DNA from 3 places in the Enterococcus sp. M-BR2 genome. Region 3 is predicted to be linked to each of the others. Evidence: predicted binding sites of a transcription regulator. Region 3 holds the regulator's gene; each other region holds the start of a gene.
The links. Region 3 encodes LexA, which represses DNA repair genes until DNA is damaged. Its sites were predicted from a motif close to CNAACANNTGTTNG; they were not measured.

Region 1 (7,442 bases), 340 kb from region 3:
CTCGGATTTCTTTAATGATCGTTTTTGGAACGATCCCATGTTCTTCATTGTACTTCTGCTGAATCGTACGACGTCTTGACGTTTCATCCATCGCTAAACGCATAGAATCCGTCACCTTGTCTGCGTACATGATTACTTTCCCTTCTTCATTACGAGCAGCTCGCCCAATCGTTTGGACTAAGGAACGTTCGCTACGTAAAAAACCTTCTTTATCTGCATCCAAGATAGCAACAAGAGAAACTTCAGGTACATCTAATCCCTCACGAAGCAAATTGATTCCGACTAACACATCAAATTCGCCTAATCGTAGATCTCGAATGATCTCTGTTCGTTCCAACGTTTTGATATCACTATGCAGATATTTGACTTTGATTCCTAATTCTTTGAAATAATCTGTGAGGTCTTCTGCCATTTTTTTCGTCAGTGTCGTTACAAATACCCGTTGATCTTTTTCGACCCGTTCATTTATTTCGCCTACTAGATCATCGATTTGTCCCATGATTGGACGGACTTCGATTACTGGATCAAGCAGCCCTGTCGGACGGATGATTTGTTGGATAACGGTATCAGTTTGTTCATATTCATATGGTCCTGGTGTCGCAGAGACATAAATGATCTGATTGACATGTTTTTCAAATTCTTCTAGACGAAGCGGTCGATTGTCTAAAGCAGATGGCAAACGGAAACCGTAATCTACTAGCATCTGTTTTCTCGCTCGGTCGCCATTATACATTCCTCTGATTTGAGGCATGGTCACGTGCGATTCGTCAGCCACGATCAAAAAATCTTCAGGAAAGAAATCCAATAGCGTATAAGGCGGTTCGCCTTCTTTACGTCCGTCCATATGCCGAGAATAATTTTCGATTCCTGAAGTGTAGCCCATTTCTAACATCATTTCAATATCATAATTGGTTCGCTGTTCTAAACGTTGAGCTTCTAGAAGTTTGTTTTCATTTCGTAAAACAGCTAAACGCTGCTCTAATTCTGCTTTGATATTCGCTACGGCATGCTCCATATGTTCGTCATTCGTCACAAAGTGAGTTGCCGGGAAGATTGCTACATGTTCCGTTTCTCCTAAAACTTCACCTGTCAGCGCATTGACTTCTCGGATACGTTCGACTTCATCTCCAAAAAACTCCACTCTTAAGGCACGTTCATCTCTTGAAGCCGGGAAAATCTCCACGACATCACCACGCACTCGAAAACGACCGCGCTGAAAATCTATATCATTTCTTTCGAACTGGATACTGACTAAGTCACGAATCAACTGGTTGCGATCTAATTCTGCTCCTTGTCGAATCGAAACGACTTGTTTTTGATACTCAAAAGGCGAACCTAATCCAAAAATACATGAAACGGATGCAATGACGATCACATCATTTCTTTCTAATAATGAACTAGTAGCCGAATGTCGTAATTTATCGATCTCATCATTTACACTTGAATCTTTTTCGATATACGTATCGCTTGAAGGCACATAAGCTTCAGGCTGATAATAATCATAATAAGAAACAAAATATTCAACAGCATTGTTAGGGAAAAATTCCTTGAATTCCCCGTACAGCTGACCAGCCAATGTTTTGTTATGGGCAATAATCAGTGTTGGTTTATTCACTTTCTCAATAAGATTGGAAATCGTATATGTTTTCCCTGTTCCAGTCGCACCTAATAAAATTTGTGCTTTTTTCCCGCCGACTACGCCATCCACTAATTGGTTAATCGCTTCAGGCTGATCACCAGCCGGTTGGTATTTCGAGACAAGCTCAAAGCGTCGGGAGGTATCTCTTTCAATCATTCTTTGTCCTCCTTTTCATTCATTCCTTTTCATTTTACGACCAATAAAAAGAAAAGGAAAGCAAAGGCATTCCTTACTAAAAAATTATACCACACCGAACATACTTTCGCCACTTTTTTCTCTCATTCTCCATGTTATGTTTTATAACATATAATGTTAGAAACTCGCATTTTTTTCATTTTTTCGAGCCTACAGTCTTGTCTGATTCAGCACTTTTCGCCTATAATAATAAAATATTGGAAATTTAGGAGGTTGATTATGAAAAGAAAGCATTTATTTCACTCATTTGTTTTCTTAATGACAGGACTTGTGACACTTGCGTTTGGTCATGTTGCACAAGCTGACAACACTACAACGGCAGAGTCAAGCACAAGCGAGACAATGCAAAAAATAGAGCCCAAAAAAGACGTATACGTAATTGCTAGCGACTCTGCTTTTGCTCCATTTGAATTTCAAAACGCAAACGGCGAGTACGAGGGCATCGATGTAAAATTGATGGAAAGCATCGCCAAACTGCAAGGATTCAACATCCGAATGGACTATCGTGGATTCTCCGCTGCTTTGCAAGCTTTAGAATCAGGACAAGCAGACGGGATGATTGCCGGAATGACGGTAACGGACGAAAGAAAGAAAAGCTACGATTTTTCTGATTCTTACTTTGACAGCGGAATTCAATTAGCTGTCAAAAAAGGCGACACTTCGATCAAGTCTTATGAAGATTTGAAAGGAAAAACAGTCGGAGCAAAAGTTGGAACCGAAAGTGCAGAATTTTTAAGCGATCATGAATCTGAATACGGCTATTCTATCAAATATTTTGATGCTGCAGATCAATTGTATGACGGGTTGAAAGTTGGCGCAATTGATGCCATGATGGATGATTATCCAGTAATTGGTTATGCGATCAAACAAGGACAAGAATTGGAAACACCAATTGAAAAAGAATCTGGCGGAAAGTATGCATTTGCCGTCAAAAAAGGGCAAAACCCTGAACTTCTTAATATGTTCAATGAAGGATTGAAAGAATTAAAAAGAACAGGCGAGTACGATAAGATCATCAAAGAATATGTAGCAGATGGTTCAGAATCTTCTAGTGATTCTTCCGCAGCTGATGAATCGACATTTCTTGGACTTATCCAAAACAACTATCAAGCATTGTTAAAAGGACTTTGGCGAACGATTCTCTTGACTTTGATCTCCTTCGCTTTGGCTATAGTAATCGGTGTGATTTTTGGATTATTCAGTGTAGCACCAATACGCGCGCTTCGCACGGTTGCTAGCATTTATGTCGATATCATCCGTGGGATTCCGATGATGGTTCTTGCATTCTTTATTTTCTTTGGATTGCCTGGTATCGTTGGATTTACGATCCCCGACTTCATCGCTGGTGTTATCACCTTGACTCTTAACGCAAGTGCTTATATCGCAGAGATTGTTCGAGGCGGAATCAATGCCGTTCCTGTCGGACAAATGGAAGCTTCTAGAAGTTTGGGTCTTTCTTATAATCGGACGATGCAAAAAATCATTTTACCACAAGCGATACGCATCATGATTCCATCATTCGTGAATCAGTTCGTTATCTCATTGAAAGATACAACGATCATTTCCGCAATTGGTGTAGTCGAATTGCTACAAACTGGTAAAATCATCGTTGCACGTACGACACAAAGTACGTATGTTTATTTGATCATCGCGATCATGTACTTGATTTTGATTACAGCATTGACAAAATTAGCGAAAGTTTTAGAAAAGAAGGTGAAGTAAGATGGCAGAAAAAATCTTAGTTGAGCATCTAGTCAAAAAATACGGCGATAACACAGTATTAAACGACATCAACGTATCCATCAACGAAGGAGATGTCGTCTGTATCATCGGCCCTTCAGGTTCAGGAAAAAGTACATTCTTACGTTGCTTGAATCGTTTAGAAGAACCTTCTAACGGTGAGATCATTATTGACGGCGCCCACTTGATGGATAAAAGCACAGATATCAACTTGGTGAGACAACATATCGGAATGGTATTCCAGCACTTTAACCTATTCCCTCATCTTTCTATTTTGGAAAACATCATTTTAGCACCGATGGATCTGAAGAAAGAATCCAGAGAAGAAGCAGAGAAAAAAGCAATCAAATTGCTACAGACAGTTGGTCTAGAAGATAAAAAAGATATGTATCCTGAAATGCTTTCCGGTGGACAAAAACAGCGTGTAGCTATCGCTCGTGCTCTAGCGATGAATCCTGACATCATGCTTTTTGATGAGCCTACTTCTGCACTCGACCCTGAAATGGTCGGTGATGTCTTGAACGTCATGAAAAAATTGGCAGAACAAGGTATGACGATGGTTATCGTTACGCACGAAATGGGGTTCGCTAAAGAAGTAGCCAATCGCGTCATGTTCATTGACGACGGTAACTTTTTAGAAGATGGAACGCCTCAACAAATCTTTGAAAATCCGCAAAATGAACGGACAAAAGATTTCTTGAATAAAGTATTAAATATTTAATAAAAACCAAAAATGCACGGTCGCCATGAAGGGACCGTGTGTTTTTATCTTCTTATTTTCTCACCTAACTGTATCAGTCGCATCGCTTGTTCTCCTGCACAAACAAGCAATCGCTCTACCTGTTCCATCGCATAAGAAAGTTCCATCGGTTCATTGATGATATCAAGTACATAGTCGATACCAGTTTCATAAATGGTCGAAAGATTAGCCGAGGCACTACCGACGATAGCTATAACAGGAATATCATATTTTTTGGCTAGAATAGCAATCCCAACTGGTGCTTTTCCATTCAAAGATTGACCGTCCATTCTCCCCTCACCTGTAATGACAACATCTGCCTTTTTCATGTATTCTTCAAGCTTTAAAAGTTCAAGGATTTTCGAGATTCCTTGACACATTTCTGCATCGCAGAACGCCAACAGACCTGCTCCTAAACCACCTGCCGCACCTGCACCTTCCATTTCTAGAACGGTTATCCCTAACGTTTCTTGGATCTTTTGACCATAATGACAGAGTGCTTCATCTAATTTTAACACTTGCGCTCCAGAAGCTCCTTTTTGTTTCCCATAAATAAAAGAAGCGCCGTTTTGCCCACATAGAGGGTTGGAAACATCAGATAAAATGTAAAAAACAGTCTCTTTCAACCTTGGATTAATATTAGATATATCAATGGAATCAATCATTGCGACTTCTTTCGCGCCAAGCGCTATCTCTTTTCCATCGGCATCTTTAAAAGACACTCCCAAAGCTTGAGCCATACCCACTCCGCCGTCGTTCGTTGCACTTCCACCAATACCGATATAAATTTCTTTTACACCATGGGCTAGTACTTCATTGATGAGCTCGCCTGTTCCATAAGATGTTGCTTCCATCGGATTCATCTGATTGGTTCCAACAAGCATCAAACCGGAAGCTTGAGCCATTTCGATCACGGCACGCTCGGTATCAATCAACCCAAATTTTGCTTGAACCATTTGCTGATACGGTCCAGTCACTGTGATGTATCGATATTCTCCACCGCACCCCTCAATGATTGCATCAACAGTACCTTCTCCACCATCTGCAATCGGGATCTTGAGTACATCTGCTTGTTTCTCCACTCGTTTGATTCCTTCTTCAATAGATGCTTCTACTTCAAAAGTCGAAGCACTTCCTTTATAGGAGTCTGACGCAATGATGATTTTTTTCTTCATGCTACACCTGCTTTTTCTACCATAATCAACATGACTACTTTAAGCTATGGACGTACTAAACATGGCTTTTTGTGATCAAACGTCCATCCTGGAATTAAGAATTGCATTCCTACTGCATCATCTCTTGAATCTAATTCGTTGTCTAAATAGAGCTGATGTGCCTTTTCTACTTTCTCCATATCTAGTTCTACACCTAAACCAATGATTTCTTCTGTCAACTTGATTTTCCCATCTCTAATAACGAATGGTCTTTTTGATAATTCCTGTCCATCTTGCCAGATCCAATGAGTGTCGATGGCTGTGATCTCACCAGGTGCCGCTGCTACATGCGTAAACATCGCAAGTGAGATATCAAAGTGATTATTGGAATGAGAGCCCCAAGTCAATCCAAAATCATGACACATTTGCGCTACTCTGACCGAACCATCCATTGTCCAGAAATGGGGATCTGCTAATGGGATAGATACGCTTTGCAAAGCTACAGAATGTTGCATTTGTCGCCAGTCTGTAGCTACCATATTTGTGGCTGTTGGTAATCCAGTTGCTTTTCTGAATTCCGCTAATGCTTCTCTTCCCGATAATCCATTCTCAGCCCCACAAGGATCTTCCGCATAAGATAAGATACCATTCATTCCCTTGCATAAATCAATTGCTTCTTGCAAAGACCATGCGCCATTTGGATCTAGCGTGATCCTAGAGTTTGGAAAAGCTTTTTTCAAAGCACAGATCGTCTTTATCTCTTCCTCACCTTCTAAGACGCCTCCTTTTAATTTGAAATCCTTAAAACCGTATCTTTCATGTGCAGCTTTTGCTAAAGAGACGATCGAATCAGAAGTCAATGCTTCTTCTCTTCTCAGTCGACCCCATTCATCAGACTCATCGTCATCTAGCAAATAAGGCAACGTCGTTTGTCTAGAATCTGCAATATAAAACAGATATCCTAGAACGTCTATCTCATTTCTTTGCTGTCCATTTCCTAAAAGCGCAGCAACTGGAACTTGAAAGAACTTGCCTAATAGATCAAGAAAAGCTGATTCAATAGCTGTTACTGCGTGAATCGTTGTGCGCAAATCATAAGTCTGCAATCCTCGACCACTACTATCCAAATGATTGAAATTATGATGGACTTTCTTCAACACATTTTTATATTCACCGATTGTTTTACCAATAAGCAGTTGCTTTGCGTCTTCTAAAACCTTTTGGATATTTTTCCCTCCCGGCACTTCTCCTACATCGATTTCTCCATTGTCTGCTGTCATCAAAAATAGATTTCTCGTAAAATAGGGGCCATGAGCACCGCTTAGATTCAGTAGCATACTGTCATAACCTGCGATTGGTATAACTTTTGTATCAATTATTTTCGGAATCATCTTTTTTCTCCTTTTTGTTTTAATTTCTAATTGCCTAGCTTATTAAAAAATTCCTATAGCAAATCCTACCAACGTCCAAACGATGCTGATTCCCCACAATTTGAAGAAAGAAAAGCGAATATACTCTCTAATTATTTCTCCTCCAAGGTCGCAGGCCATGATGATTTGAGGCTGTGCCACGATAGAAGCAAATGCACCAACATTGAAAAATAACGCTAACACGATAATATCTGCAGCAACTCCATATTGTTCTCCTACTGCTGTTATAATGGGAACTAAGGCAAAATACCAAGTATCATTAGTGAAAATGAACATCAAAGGTGTACTCAACAGTGCGATAATGATATGAAGATAGGGTCCCATAGAAGAAGGCAGGATCTCAACTAAAGTCATGACCATTTGTTCCATCATCCCCGTTCCTTCCAATACACCAACTACGACTCCTGACATAAAGACGATCGGTGCTATGGGATAGGTAGCCGCAGCATATTTGCTGACCAGCTTGTTTTGCATCTTGCGATCTGGATAATTGATCACTAGTGCAAGGATTAAACCAACGGCAAAAATATAAAATTCTGGAAAAG
Region 2 (7,442 bases), 920 kb from region 3:
ACTATCTGGTCCAGCAATTGGCGCCTTTAGGATTTGAAGTGACTCAGCCAAATGGTGCATTTTACTTATTTTGCAAACTCCCAGCTGTCATTCAAACCGACTCTTGGCAGTTTTGTGTAGACTTAGCGGAACAGGCAAAAGTTGCGTGTATCCCTGGCATTGCATTTGGCCCAGAAGGAGAAGGCTATATACGGATTTCTTATGCTAGCAGTATGGAAAACTTACATGAAGCGTGCAAACGGATCAAAGACTTTTTAACAGAACAGTAATTCATGAATTTTCTCAAAAAACAATCGACATCTTTGCGGTATATTCTGCAAGCTGCCGATTGTTTTTTAAATTTGGTTCAAATGAGCGCGTTTCTTTTGATTCATAACTGATGTAATGTTAAGTTTAAATTGTTTAGAATGATTTTAAAAGAATATTCAAGGAGGTTTCATCAATGGAAAAAATCAAAGTTGTCATTGTAGGTGCATCTCATGGAGGGCATCAATCGATCTTGGAACTATTGACACGATACGGTGAAAATGTAGATATCACGCTATTTGAAGCAGGAGACTATGTTTCCTTCATGTCATGCGGTATGGAGCTGTATCTAGAAGACAAGGTAACAGATGTAAATGATGTACGTAATTTCAGACCAGAAAACTTTCCGCAATCCAATGTTCATATTTTAAATAATCACGAAGTAAAAACGATCAATGCAGATAAAAAAACAGTAACGGTTACTAGCACATCAGATAACGAAACAAAAGAATATCCTTATGATAAATTGATCTTGAGTTCTGGTGTCAAACCAAACAATTTGCCAGTACCAGGGGCAGATTTAGAAAATGTCTATTTGATGCGTGGATACAATTGGGCAACCAAAATCAAAGAAAAATTAAATGATCCTGCTATTAAAAAAATCGCTGTCGTAGGTGCTGGTTACATTGGGATCGAAGCAGCAGAAGCAAGCCGAAAAGCTGGAAAAGAAGTCGTCTTGCTTGATGTGATCGACAGACCCTTAGGCACATATTTAGATGCTGAGATGACAGACATTTTAGAACAACACCTAAATGAAAACGGTATTGAAGTTTTGACAAACGCCAAAATCGAAGCCTTTACCGGAAACGGAAAAGTGGAAGCGATCAAAACAAGTGAAAAAGAAATCCCAGCAGACCTAGTCATCCAAGCTGCTGGAGTGAAGGCAAATACTGAATGGTTAAAAGGGATCGTCGACTTAGATGAACGTGGCTGGATCCAAACGAATGAATACTTGCAAACAAATCTTCCAGATGTGTATGCAGTAGGAGATGCTACACTTGCTTATTCTATCCCAGCACGCAAAAAAATGCCGATCGCTTTAGCGACTGTTGCACGTAGAGAAGCACGTTATGTAGTAAAACATCTTTTTGAAGAAGTACCAAATAAACCGTTCGGCGGAGTCGTAGGTTCCTCCGCATTAAGTGTCTTCGACTACCATTTTGCAGCAAGTGGATTAAATAGCTTCACTGCAGCAAAAGCAGGAGTAGATGTACGAGTGTCTTATTATGAAGATACGTTACGACCAAAATATGTACCAGAAGAACAAGGAAATCCAAAAGTGTCCATCCAATTATTCTCAGATCCAATGACCCATCAATTGCTAGGAGGAGCAGTATTATCTACCTATGATGTTACAGGTCAAGGAAATGTGTTGGCACTAGCGATACAAAATAAACTGACTTTAGAAGAACTGGCAGAAGCCGACTTCTTCTTCCAACCAGGTTTTGACCGACAATGGAGCATGTTGAATCTAGCCGCTCAACAAGCACTAGGAGAAGAACCATTTGTAGAATAAGGAAACGAAATATTTGAAAAGAGGTTGTGACAGAAGTGGTCAGCTTCAAGAAATAAGAAGGAATTTACGGAAATTGTTTCTCAAATTTTTGTGAAATTTCGGCTTATTTTTCGAAGAAGCTACTTCTGGAACACCTTTTGTTCGGAATAAGGACTGTGACACGACTCGTGTCACAGTCCTTATTTTAGTGAAAGGATACATTTCTTCCTTGTATATTCCATGCGTGTTTGAGAGAAAGCATATATAATTTAATTAACAGATAGTTAGGGGGAGAAAGAATGGTTTTTTCAATCACAATGAAACTGGTATTCGGGTTGATCGGCTTGTTATTAGTGGTGCGTTTGCTTGGGAAGAAATCCATGTCGGAAATCACACCATTTGATTTAGTCTATACGCTTGTTTTAGGGGGGATCTTAGAAGAATCAACCTATGATGACAATGTCCATGTAGGCCATGTCCTATTTGCCATTGCGCTTTGGGCAGTAATGATTTATGGTATCGAACGTATCGTCCAAAAAAATGAAAAAGTCAATCGCTGGGTTAAAGGCGAGCCCTCTGTTTTAATCAAAGACGGCGTCATCAACATGACAGAGTTGGCAAATAACCATATCGAGATGGAGCAGTTGCGAGCAATCTTAAGACAGCAGGAATGCTTTTCTCTTGAAAATGCCAAACATGTTATCCTAGAGAATGCCGGTCAAATGAGTGTATTGAAAAAATCAGATGATGACAAAGCTTTGTCGATCCTGCTAGTGGACGAAGGACAAATCCAGCATAAAGTACTTCAATCCAATCAACTAGATGAATCGTGGCTTCTGGAGGATTTGAAGAAAGAAGGCTATGCAGACGTAAAACAGCTGATTTATGTCGAATGGTCAGAAGAAAAAGGGTTCTACGTACTAAACAAAGAAGACGTGATGCATGAATCTTACCGGATAGATGGATAGAGAGAGGTTGTGAAATCAGCTCTTTGACTTGATACTCAAAACTAAGCGACTTTTTCGCAACCTCCACTAAACGATGTTCAATCAGCTAATAATAAGATCAAAATGCTGATTGAACAGCCTCTCATGTCACAAACCATTTTTTTGTTTCTTTTAACTCAATATGCCGTACGTCTTCCCAAACTATCGGCTGATGGTCGATCATAAAATAATCTTCATAGGCTTCACCAATGAAATGACCTTCAACCTCATCTAAGAGTCTTCCAAATTCATCTGTTAAATTGAGCTGGATGATTACTGCTTTACGAGATAAAAAAGCTTCTGTCAGTATACTATCGATTTCTTGTAATGTCATTTGTTGTTTAGGGAGAGGTTGTTTGCGTGCTTCTTCTTCATTTTTTTTGATACCGTTGACTAGTTCTTCCATCGCAAAAGCGGTCCCCCATTTTAATCCAAATGGACGATCTCGATACTCGTTATAGTCAATGAATTTTTTTGCTGTCCGTCTCATCTTTTCCACCTTCTAATCCACTCATACCACCTGCATGCCCACCAACGAGAGAGCTACGTGCAATGGCGCGTCCTCCTTGCAAGAGACTATGCGCATGGATGATTGATTTAAAGCCGTATTTTTTTCTGATCGTATCGACTACAAAATCAACTTTTGCTTCATTTATCTGCTTTTCAGGATCTTCAAAAAGGTTAAGCTGTAAACCTGTCGCGTATACGAGGTTGGAACAGTTCACGCCTATACGTCGAATATCCTGACAGCGGTAATGCTGGTGGAAAATGGTCAATAAAGCATCTGCTAGATTTCTGCTAGCATTTGTCGCTTCGATTTTTGTTTGCTGGTGAAAACCGGTCTTACCATTTGGGTCAAGATAACCTAAGGAGTATCCTACCCATAAGCTGACTACTTGTGCTTTTGCTGCAGATCGTCTCAAGCGAGTGCCGACTTGATCGGCCATTTCTTTGATAACGATCTCGATTTCTTCTTGCCTCGTATAATCTCTATCTAGAATTTGACTATTTCCGATACTTCTTGATTTTGGTATATATTCTTGTCCTAAAAAACTTCGATCGATTCCCCAAGCATGGGCATAAAGCTGAGTACCGATGATCCCTAACGTGCTTTTCAAGTGATAATAATCCGCGTGAGCTAAATCATAAACCGAATGTATACCCATTTGTTTCAGTCGTTTTGCTGTTCGTTTGCCGATTCCCCAAAAGTCAGTGATATCTGAGATTGTCCATAACTTTTCTGGGACATCTTCATAACGCCATTCAGCAATCATTTGTTTTCCGTCTTTTGAGCCATTATCTAAGGCTAGTTTAGCAAGTAGTGGGTTATCGCCGATTCCTATAGTCGTGTAGATTCCGGTCTGTTCAAATACATCTTTATGGATCAGCTTAGCCATGTCGTACGCATTCGTTTTACCAAAGAGTGCCATGCTATTTGTTACATCAAGGAAGCTTTCATCAACGGAATAGACATGATGGTTCGCTTCATCTGCATATTTTTTATAGATAGTATTGATTTCTCTGTTTTTTTCCATATAATAAGCCATCCTTGGAGCAACAATATATAAATCACTTGGATAGGGAAAGGGTAAATCTCTGGCACGGCTGATATTGGTGATGCCGTATGCTTTTTTTGCTGCAGGACTGGAAGCCAAGATTAATCCGCTACCCCGTGTTTCTGTCGAATCAGACGGATAGGACATTACTACTAATTTAGTTGTAAGGGGATCAAGATCCTTTTCCACGCACTCTACGGAGGCGTAAAAAGATTTGCAGTCAATACATAAAATATCTCGTGAAGGTTCTTTTTCATAAACAAATACTGGATTTTGATTCGCCCACATAACAATCACCTCTTCTACACAATTAGAACACATGTTCCCTTTTTGTGTCAATAAAAAACAGCAATTTTCAAATGTGAGCCTTTTGCTCATGTTTGAAAATTGCTGAGAGGTTATTTGTATTTGTTTATTTAGCTGTGTTCATTGATTTTTCTATCAAACATGAACGGCTTCTGGATCAATCTTTGTTGTCCCATTTCCAATGTGTGCAACATAAAATTCTGGAGCATAGCCGACAACTTTCATATATTCATCATAGACATTGTTTTTGAAGGCAGGTATATTTTCTTCTTTGACAAGAGCAATCGCACAGCCACCAAATCCAGCTCCTGTCATTCGTGCACCTAGGACACCTTCTTGTTTTTGAGCAGCGTCCACTAGCGTATCTAACTCGATCCCAGTCACTTCATAATCATAGCGAAGAGAGTGGTGAGAATCATTTAGCAGTTGTCCAAATGCTTCCAAGTTTCCAGCTTCTAATTCAGCTTTTGCTTTCAAAGTACGTTGATTTTCAGAAACAGCATGACGAGCTCTGCGTGTCAATGTATCATCACCGATTTGGTCAATAGTTGATTCAAATTCTTCTTCATCTAAGTCTCCTAAAGAAGAGATAGGCAAAGTTTTTTGCAGACGTGCCAAGGCTTCTTCGCATTCGCTGCGGCGCTCATTGTATTTTGAATCTGCCAATTCCCGACGTTTATTCGTATTCATGATGACGATTGCATAACCATCTAGTTTCACTGGGACCATTTCATATTTCAGCGTATTTGTATCTAACAAAATCGCATGATCTAGCTCACCGAAGCCGATGGCAAACTGATCCATGATACCTGAATTGACACCGATGAATTCATTTTCTACTTTTTTACCCGTTTGAACTAGTTCCAAACGATCCGTTTTTAAATCAAATAGATCTTCTAATACAACACCTACCAATAATTCTAATGAAGCACTACTGGAAAGTCCTGCACCGTTAGGAATTGTTCCTTCCACCAACAACTCAAATCCATGATCAATTGGGTGTCCAGCTTCTTTTAATTTAAGGATCATTCCTTTTACGTAGTTTGCCCAATTTGCTTTTTTATCATATTCTAGCTCGTCTAAAGTAAAACTGATGACACCGATATCATCAAAGTTTGTGGAATAAACTAATATTTTATTATCGTCTCTAGGTGCGGCGACACCTTGTGTTCCATAAGTGATAGAAGCAGGGAAGACATGACCGCCATTGTAATCGGTGTGTTCACCAATCAAATTGATGCGACCTGGCGAGAAGTATTGTGTCGTTTTTTTAGGGCCGAATGTTTCGGCAAATTTTGTGTTTAAGCTTCTTTTGATTTCCATGATGAGTTATTCCTCTCTTGTTTTGATTTTGAATTCTGTCACTGTTTCAAATGCTGTTCCGGCTTTTAAATGAATCGAACCAAATGCTGAGAAACGCTCTGCCCCTGGAGCTGTTTGAGTCTCAAATGTGATGCCGCCGTGATGTGCCAGTTTTCGACCACGCATTTCTGGTGTTTCTGGACCGAAATTTGCAGTGAAAATAACCATACTAGAAGCATCTGTAGCGATATCTACTTGGATTTTTTTATCCGGACTAGTCAAGCGAGCAGCTTCTTTATCCAAGCCAGATTCTTTTAAGAAAAATGGATGATCGATTCCGTCAACGAGTTCTTTTTGATCCAAATCACTAGCAAAAACGGTCGCTAGTTTTTTAGGCGTTTGAAAATCGAAAGCATTCCCTGCAGTATTTTCTTTTACTCCTATAGGAATACTGTCTGCTCGTAAAGGAGCGTAAGCTTCACTATTGAGCCAAAGCTCATGTTGATCGATCGTTTGAGAAGCATCTCCCGTCAAGTTGAAGTAGACATGATTTGTCGGATTGAATAAAGTATCTTGATCACTGATGCCGCGAGTGGTCACTCGCCAGATATTATCTTGTGTCAAAGTATAACGGACTTCCACATCCAATGTACCTGGAAAACCATGTTCTCCGTCGGGACTTGTAGTAGTAAAAATGACAGCAGCTTCATTTTCGCCATTCAAAATGACATAAGACCATTTTTTTAATTCAAATCCAGGAGAACCACCATGCAGATTATGCCCAGTATTTGGATTTGTAGCTAATTGGTAAGTTTTTCCATTGAGAGAAAAGCGGCCATTTTCGATCCTCCCTGCGGTGCGACCGATAGACGCGCCGATATACGGGTCTTTTTCGATATATTCTTCAGCGGTGTCAAATCCCAAAACTAATTCTTGATCATTTGTTTTTAAACAAACGATCCTAGCACCTAAATCAGAGACAGAAAGTACTAGCTTGTTTTTATTCTCCAAGGTTATCAAATGATAACCTTGACCGAAATCTTTTTCTGTAATCTTCATTTTCAAGATCCTTTCTTAATGTGAAGGAACTACTGCATCGTGAAGTTCATCTTCCATTGTATCAGCTGGAGCCAATTTGTTTTCTAATTCCTCAACGATTTGTGCATGTTTTTTCTCTGTCAATGTAATCTTCCAAGCAAAAATAATAGCGGAGAAAATCATCAAAGCAGCAGGAGCATAGAATGCATAAGCTTTGAAAGTCGTTACGCCATGAGCAGTGATATCAGCAGCAGTAGCATTACCAGTCATCCCAGAAGCGATAGCGACAAAACCTACGATTCCGTTAGACAAAGCACCAGCGATTTTATCTAGTAAAGGACGAATAGAGAGAGTAACAGCTTCATTACGGATACCATTTTTCCATTGACCATATTCAACAGAGTCTGTGATTGTCATCAAAGCGGATAAGAAAATCAATTGTTGAGGGAAGTA
Region 3 (7,442 bases):
TTATACGCTGTTTCCAACGATTGGTGATTATTTAGCCAGCGGAATTTTTAACAAAAAGTAGGTGGAGGAATTGAAAAAGCAAAGCAATGTGATTCTTGGATTTATCTTAGTTTTGATTATTGTTCTTTTTGCTGTATTGAACAATAAAAATGTCCCTGTAAGTTTTGGCTTCACTTCCTTTTCTGCACCGTTGATCTTAGTGATCATCGGTTCTGCGCTGATTGGTGCACTGATCGTATTCTTGACTGCTTCGGCAACACTATGGCAGCAAAAAAAGCAAATCAAGCAGCTGACTCAGGAAATATCAGAATACCAAACAGATCTGCAAAAGAAAATTGAAGAAGCAAAAGAAGAACAGCAACGCGAGTTTAGAAACGAACGCGCGGAGTTGGAAGCTGCTTACCAGGCGGAATTACAAGCGAAAACAACACAAATCAGTCAACTGAAAGCGCCGGAAGAACAAAAAACGCAAGTGCCAAAACAAAGCTTCAATTATTTTGACTAATAGGGATATTTCATAAATGGTCGTATAAAAGATCGGGTCCTGCTGAACATCAGTCTAGCGGATCTGATCTATTTTTATTCTTTCTTTCTGCTTTTTTTTGCTGATTTCCTTTGCTATAATAACTAAGTTAGGAGTGAGAAAGTGAGACAAGCAAATTTTGATTGGAAGTTAAGCGAGACAGAGCCTTCTGAATCCTTTCTCCAAATGATCCGTGAACTGAAATTATCTCCATTTGTCGGTAAGTTACTGTGGCAAAGAGGTTACCATGAGGAAGAGGATATCAACCGATTTTTACATCCAAAGGAACAAGAACTACATGATCCGTATCTGATGCACGATATGGATAAAGCAATCAGTCGAATACAAGAAGCTGTAATCAGTGGAGAAAAAATCCTCGTTTACGGTGATTATGATGCAGACGGAATCACCAGTGCAACGGTAATGAAAGAAACACTGGAATTACTTGGCGCAGAAGTAGAAGTATTTTTGCCAAATCGATTTGAGCACGGGTATGGACCAAATCGATCGGTATACCAAGAAAAGATCGAAAAAGGCATCCAGTTGATCATCACTGTTGATAACGGGGTAGCAGGAAATGATGCAGTAGCATATGCACAGCAAGCTGGTGTAGACGTGATCATTACAGACCATCACGAACTACCTGAGAAATTACCAGACGCCTATGCGATTGTTCATCCTCGTCATCCAGCGGGGCAATATCCATTTCCAGATCTGGCAGGAGTCGGAGTAGCATTCAAAGTAGCTTCTGCATTGTTGGAAGAACCACCTGCAGAATTTTTGGATTTAGTAGCGATAGGAACAATCGCCGATTTAGTTTCATTGACTGATGAGAATCGAATCCTTGTTTCATTAGGAATCGATGCCATCCATCATTCAGAACGGATAGGACTTCAGGCGCTGTTTGAAGAAAGCGGCATAAAAATGAGGGATGCAGACGAAACAACGATCGGCTTTTCGATTGCGCCCAGACTAAATGCCATTGGTCGAATGGGCGACCCGCGACCTGCCGTTTCATTGCTTGCAACGTTTGACGAAGAAGAGGCATCCATTCAAGCAAAAAAATTGAATGAAATCAATGAAGAAAGAAAAGCAATCGTAGAGCAGATAACAGAAGAAGCATTAGCAATGGTCAATAAGGAGAATCATATCCATCTATTGGTAAACCGAGGATGGCATGAAGGTGTTTTAGGTATTGTTGCAGGAAAAATAATGAACGAAACTGGTAAACCAACGCTTGTTCTTACTTTAAAAGAAGACGGATCAGCTAAAGGTTCTGGACGTAGTGTTGAAGCCTTGAACCTTTTTGAAATGCTTGACCAGATGCGAGATCTATTTACTTATTTTGGAGGACATCATGCAGCAGTCGGGTTAACGATGCCAAGTGAAAATGTCACAATACTACAGGAGAAGATGAACCAATATATAGTCGATCGTCAAATCGATTTGACAAGAGGACCTGAATTAAGAATTGATGAAGTGCTACTTCCGAATGAAGTAACAGTAGAGCGTATTGATGAACTAAAATTATTAGCGCCATTTGGTACAGATAATCCTTTACCTCAATTTTTATTTCGGCAAGTCCAAGCAGCGAATGTCAAAAAAATCGGAGCAAACCAACAGCATCTGAAATTTGTCCTTTCCGATGAATCTAGTCAGCTTGATGCGGTCGCTTTTGGTTTTGGAACTCAAGAAGAAGAACTGCTGAATAATCTAGTAGATGTAGTAGGAAAGCTTTCGATCAATGAATGGAATGGACGTAAGAAACCACAACTGATGGTATCTGATTTTGCAGTAGGTGGTCTGCAGGTATTTGATTGGCGGGCAAAACGTTTCCGTGAACAGAGCCGAACATCTGAAGACAGTCTTTATTTAGCTTTTGATTCTTCGACGTTGAAATTCGTGCCGGAGAGCATCCAAGAAACGGCGATTGTTTTCGAAGGAATGGACTTTATACAAGCAGTAATTGAAAAAAGAAAACCGAAATCTCTGGTTATTATGGATTGTCCAGATGATTTAGCAAAGCTGAAAGAAGTCTTTGGGTCTTATTCATTCAATCGTGTTTATCTGATGGGGATTTCACCTGATGAGGCTTATTTGAATGGGGTAGGCACAAGAGAACAGTACGCAAAATTGTTTAAATTGATCCATTCTCAAGAACGAATAGATATACGTCATAAAATAAAAGCAGTAGCCCAATATTTGCATATCCCTGAAAAATTATTAATTTTTATGATACAGGTGTTTTTTGAATTGAAATTTGTTACAATAGAGAACGGTGTTTTACAAAAAGTCGCCAGCCCAGAAAGTCATCCTTTGACTGAGAGCAAATTATACCAGCGGCGGCTAAATAAAATCAAAGTTGAGGAATTTTTGCTTTTGAGCGATATTCCTACCATAAAGAAATGGTTAACAACCTAGGAGGAAACAAAGAGTGGATTTAAAAGATTATATTGCCAGTATTCCCGACTATCCGTCAAAAGGAATTGTGTTCAGAGATATTTCCCCGCTGATGGCAGATGGTGATGCTTATCGGGAAGCTACGAAGCAAATCGTAAATTATGCAAAAGAAAAACGAATTGATATGGTAGTTGGACCAGAAGCACGTGGGTTCATCGTAGGATGTCCTGTTGCTTATGAGTTAGGAGTCGGTTTTGCACCAGTCCGCAAAAAAGGAAAATTACCTCGAGAAACCATCGAAGTGACTTATGGATTAGAATATGGAACAGATACATTGACATTGCATAAGGATGCCATTAAACCAGGTCAGCGTGTGCTGATTTGTGACGATTTGCTGGCTACAGGTGGAACGATCAAAGCGACAATCGAACTGATCGAACAATTAGGTGGTGTAGTCGTAGGCTGCGCATTTTTAATCGAATTGATGGATCTCCATGGACGCGACAAAATCAAAGGATACGACATTATTACATTAATGGAATATTAAGCAGAAAAAGCGATTTATAATTTATAAAGAAGCGATTTTGAAGCGACCCTCAAAAGTCAGATAGGCACTCTGACGCTTGAGGGTCGCTATTTTTTTATAAATGGAGCCAGTCAAAGTCCAGTAAAAGTTCGAAAAAAAGGATGTGACCATTTTTTGTCACACCCTCGTAAAAGTTTAACTTTTTGTCTTTTGAACAATTAGCAGTCAATCCTCATTATGATTGCCTGGATCTGTAGTAGGGTTCATGATAGAAATGATCTTCATGAATTCTGCGCCGCTCAGATTGACGGTACTTCTTTTCATCCCACAACATAAACCACAAAGTAAATAACGGAACAAACACAAGTAAAGCTGGACGTATGCCGAAATTACCAATAATAATACCTAAAAACAAAACAGTTAATACTAAGCCAAGACGTCTCATTGATTTCATGAATTCTCACCTCGTTAATTTATGCGAACAATTGTTCGTATATTTAGTATACGAATATTTGTTCGGTTTGTAAAGAGGGAAGCGATAAAAATTTGAAAGAAGAAGAACTTGGGCGAAAAAAGAGTTTGAGACAATGGTCTCAAACTCGGTTTTAAAAAATTTCTTTTTTAGTACTAATTAATAGATATGACTACGATAAAGCCCTACTACTCGTCCTAATATAGATACTTGATCTAAAATGATTGGTTCGAGTAAGTCGTTTTCAGGTTGAAGACGGAAGTAGTTTTTTTCTTTATAGAATCGTTTGCAAGTCGCTTCATCCTCTGCAGTCATTGCAATGACGATATCACCGTTTTGTGCAGTTTCCTGCTTCCGAACGATCACGTTGTCGCCATCCAAAATTCCAGCATTGATCATACTATCTCCACGAATCGTCAGCATAAAGAGACTGCCTTCTTCAGAAGAAAGATTAGGAGGGATCGGAAAGAAGTCCGAAGCATCCTCTACTGCTAAAATTGGTTCTCCAGCTGTTACTACGCCAAGTACTGGAATAGTTGTTGGACGAATCCCAATCTTTTCTAAACCTTGTTTTGTCAACTCGATTGCACGAGGTTTCGTCGGATCTCTTTGGATAAACCCTTTTTTTTCAAGCCGTGCAAGATGACCGTGAACAGTAGAAGTAGAAGAAAGCTGAACAGCTTCCCCGATTTCACGGACAGTTGGCGGGTATCCTTTTTGGGTTACTTGTTCATGGATATAACGTAAGACTTCAATTTGTCTTGATTCAGTTTGTCGGGCCACAAGGTACACCTTCTTTCACTTGATAAATAAATAGTACCATATAAAAAGCGCTAAATCAAACGAATGTTCGTATTTTATTTAGTTTATCTAGTTGTTTTTTTTTCAGTTTTTATATAATATGAAGGAGAGTAAAAGGAGGGCTGAGCATGCTGTCACCTGAAAAAATAGAGCGGATCAATGAACTTGCACGTAAAAAGAAGGAAAATGGTCTCTCGAAAGCCGAAGAACAAGAACAAATCAACTTGCGTAAAGAGTATTTGGAAGCTTTTCGTTCCGGTATGCGTCATCATATCGAAGGAATGAAAGTCGTCGATCCTGAGGGCAATGACGTGACCCCGGAAAAATTAAAAGAAATCCAAAAGAAAAAAGGCTTACACAACCGAAATGACAACTTTTAGTAAAAAATACTGAAAATGATTGCTTTTTCGTTTGACATCTTATAGAATGAGAGTGTAAGAAATAAAGGTAAAAAAAACCTAAATTAATAGGAGGGGTTATTTTGTTTGACAAAATTGACCAACTTGGCGTTAACACAATTCGTACATTAAGTATTGAAGCAGTCCAAAAAGCAAACTCAGGACATCCTGGATTGCCGATGGGCGCAGCACCTATGGCATATGCGTTATGGACAAAACACCTGAAAGTAAATCCAACGACATCGAAAAATTGGGCTGATCGCGACCGTTTCATACTTTCAGCAGGACATGGGTCAGCAATGTTATATAGTTTACTTCATTTAGCTGGCTATCAAGTGACAATTGATGATTTGAAACAATTCCGTCAATGGGATTCTAAGACACCGGGACATCCTGAAGTCCATCATACAGATGGTGTAGAAGCTACTACAGGCCCATTAGGCCAAGGAATTGCAATGGCTGTTGGTATGGCGATGGCAGAAGCACATCTTGCAGCCACTTATAACAAAGAAAACTTCAACGTAATGGATCACTATACGTATGCAATTTGTGGGGATGGAGACTTGATGGAAGGAGTCTCTCAAGAAGCAAGTTCGATGGCAGGTCATATGAAGTTAGGTAAATTAATCGTTTTATATGATTCAAACGATATTTCATTAGATGGTCCAACTTCAAAAGCGTTCACAGAAAATGTTGGTGCTCGTTATGAAGCATATGGCTGGCAACATATCTTAGTGAAAGACGGAAATGACCTAGAAGCAATCTCTAAAGCGATTGAAGAAGCAAAAGCTGAAACAGATAAACCAACGTTGATCGAAGTAAAAACAGTCATCGGCTACGGTGCTCCTAAAGAAGGAACATCTGCTGTTCATGGTGCTCCTCTTGGTGAAGATGGTATCAAGATGGCTAAAGAAGTTTACGGATGGGATTATCCAGACTTCACTGTTCCCGAAGAAGTAGCTGCCCGCTTCCATCAAACAATGATAGAAGAAGGACAAAAAGCTGAAGATGCGTGGAATGAAATGTTTGCCAATTATAAAAAAGCTTATCCTGAATTAGCACAACAATTTGAAGATGCCTTTGATGGAAAACTGCCAGAAAACTGGGATGCAGAATTGCCAACTTATGAAGTGGGAAGCAGTCAAGCAAGCCGTGTTTCAAGTAAAGAAGTCATCCAAGAATTATCGAAAGCTATACCAAGTTTCTGGGGTGGTTCAGCAGATTTATCAGGTTCCAATAATACAATGGTAGCTGCTGATAAAGATTTTACTCCTGAACATTATGAAGGACGTAACATCTGGTTTGGCGTTCGCGAATTTGCGATGGCTTCGGCTATGAATGGTATCCAACTTCATGGCGGAACTCGTATCTATGGCGGAACATTCTTTGTCTTTGTCGATTACCTAAGACCAGCTGTTCGTTTAGCAGCGATTCAACATACGCCTGTTGTTTACGTTTTGACACATGACTCCGTTGCTGTCGGAGAAGACGGACCAACACACGAACCGATTGAACAATTAGCTTCTGTTCGTTGCATGCCTGGTGTCCAAGTGATTCGTCCAGCAGACGGAAATGAAACACGTGCTGCTTGGAAAGTGGCGATGGAGACTAGTGATGCGCCTACTATCCTTGTATTGAGCCGCCAAAACCTTCCTGTATTGCCTTCTACAAAAGAAGTAGCAGATGAAATGGTCAAAAAAGGCGCATACGTTCTTTCTCCAGCTAAAGGAGAAACACCAGAAGGTATTTTGATTGCAACTGGCTCTGAAGTTGATTTAGCCGTGAAAGCTCAAAAAGAATTGGCAGAAAACGGGAAAGATGTTTCTGTTGTCTCTATGCCAAGCTTCGACCTGTTTGAAAAACAATCTTCTGAATACAAAGAAAGCGTACTTCCTAAAGCAGTGAAGAAACGCGTGGCGATCGAAGCTGCTGCATCATTCGGATGGGAACGCTATGTGGGTACAGAAGGAACAACGATTACCATCGATCATTTCGGTGCATCTGCTCCTGGTGCTAAAATTTTAGAAGAGTTTGGATTTACAGTAGAAAATGTTGTGAATACGTACAATCAATTATCATAGACACCAATCATTGTTTGAATGATAAAGACAGCTGTCTGCAAGTTGGAGGCAGCTGTTTTTTATGTGGTGGTAAGAATAAATCAATGTTACTTTTCGTTTTCTTTTATATTACATTTAAATGACAAAACAAAGAATTCTTCGGATTAGTTTGTGTTTCTTGAGAATTAAAAGTATAATTTAATTAATTAAGTTTGTTTTAAGAAGAGAACTTTTTAGTAAGTTTTTTTATTTTGAGGAGGAA

Region 1: uvrB (excinuclease ABC subunit UvrB) is a predicted target of LexA. The motif match lies at 1,891-1,904, and genes of this name have one in related genera.
Region 2: AC1F25_RS00120 (Y-family DNA polymerase) is a predicted target of LexA. The motif match lies at 4,656-4,669, and genes of this name have one in related genera.

Annotation. Positions count from the first base shown of each region.
Region 1 covers NZ_CM152743.1:601,614-609,055, reverse strand. The annotation lists gene uvrB (excinuclease ABC subunit UvrB) at 1-1,795, opposite strand, end outside; gene AC1F25_RS02995 (amino acid ABC transporter substrate-binding protein/permease) at 2,054-3,556, shown strand; gene AC1F25_RS02990 (amino acid ABC transporter ATP-binding protein) at 3,558-4,295, shown strand; gene AC1F25_RS02985 (glycerate kinase) at 4,340-5,488, opposite strand; gene AC1F25_RS02980 (enolase C-terminal domain-like protein) at 5,533-6,858, opposite strand; gene AC1F25_RS02975 (SLC13 family permease) at 6,901-7,442, opposite strand, start outside.
Region 2 covers NZ_CM152743.1:22,837-30,278, forward strand. The annotation lists gene AC1F25_RS00100 (pyridoxal phosphate-dependent aminotransferase) at 1-269, shown strand, start outside; gene AC1F25_RS00105 (FAD-dependent oxidoreductase) at 443-1,822, shown strand; gene AC1F25_RS00110 (DUF421 domain-containing protein) at 2,101-2,769, shown strand; gene AC1F25_RS00115 (hypothetical protein) at 2,891-3,277, opposite strand; gene AC1F25_RS00120 (Y-family DNA polymerase) at 3,249-4,631, opposite strand; gene AC1F25_RS00125 (galactokinase) at 4,785-5,972, opposite strand; gene AC1F25_RS00130 (aldose epimerase family protein) at 5,979-7,010, opposite strand; gene AC1F25_RS00135 (glycoside-pentoside-hexuronide (GPH):cation symporter) at 7,026-7,442, opposite strand, start outside.
Region 3 covers NZ_CM152743.1:945,902-953,343, reverse strand. The annotation lists gene AC1F25_RS04640 (SDR family NAD(P)-dependent oxidoreductase) at 1-61, shown strand, start outside; gene AC1F25_RS04635 (lipopolysaccharide assembly protein LapA domain-containing protein) at 62-505, shown strand; gene recJ (single-stranded-DNA-specific exonuclease RecJ) at 647-2,944, shown strand; gene AC1F25_RS04625 (adenine phosphoribosyltransferase) at 2,958-3,470, shown strand; gene AC1F25_RS04620 (hypothetical protein) at 3,685-3,903, opposite strand; gene lexA (transcriptional repressor LexA) at 4,081-4,704, opposite strand; gene AC1F25_RS04610 (DUF896 family protein) at 4,851-5,102, shown strand; gene tkt (transketolase) at 5,204-7,201, shown strand.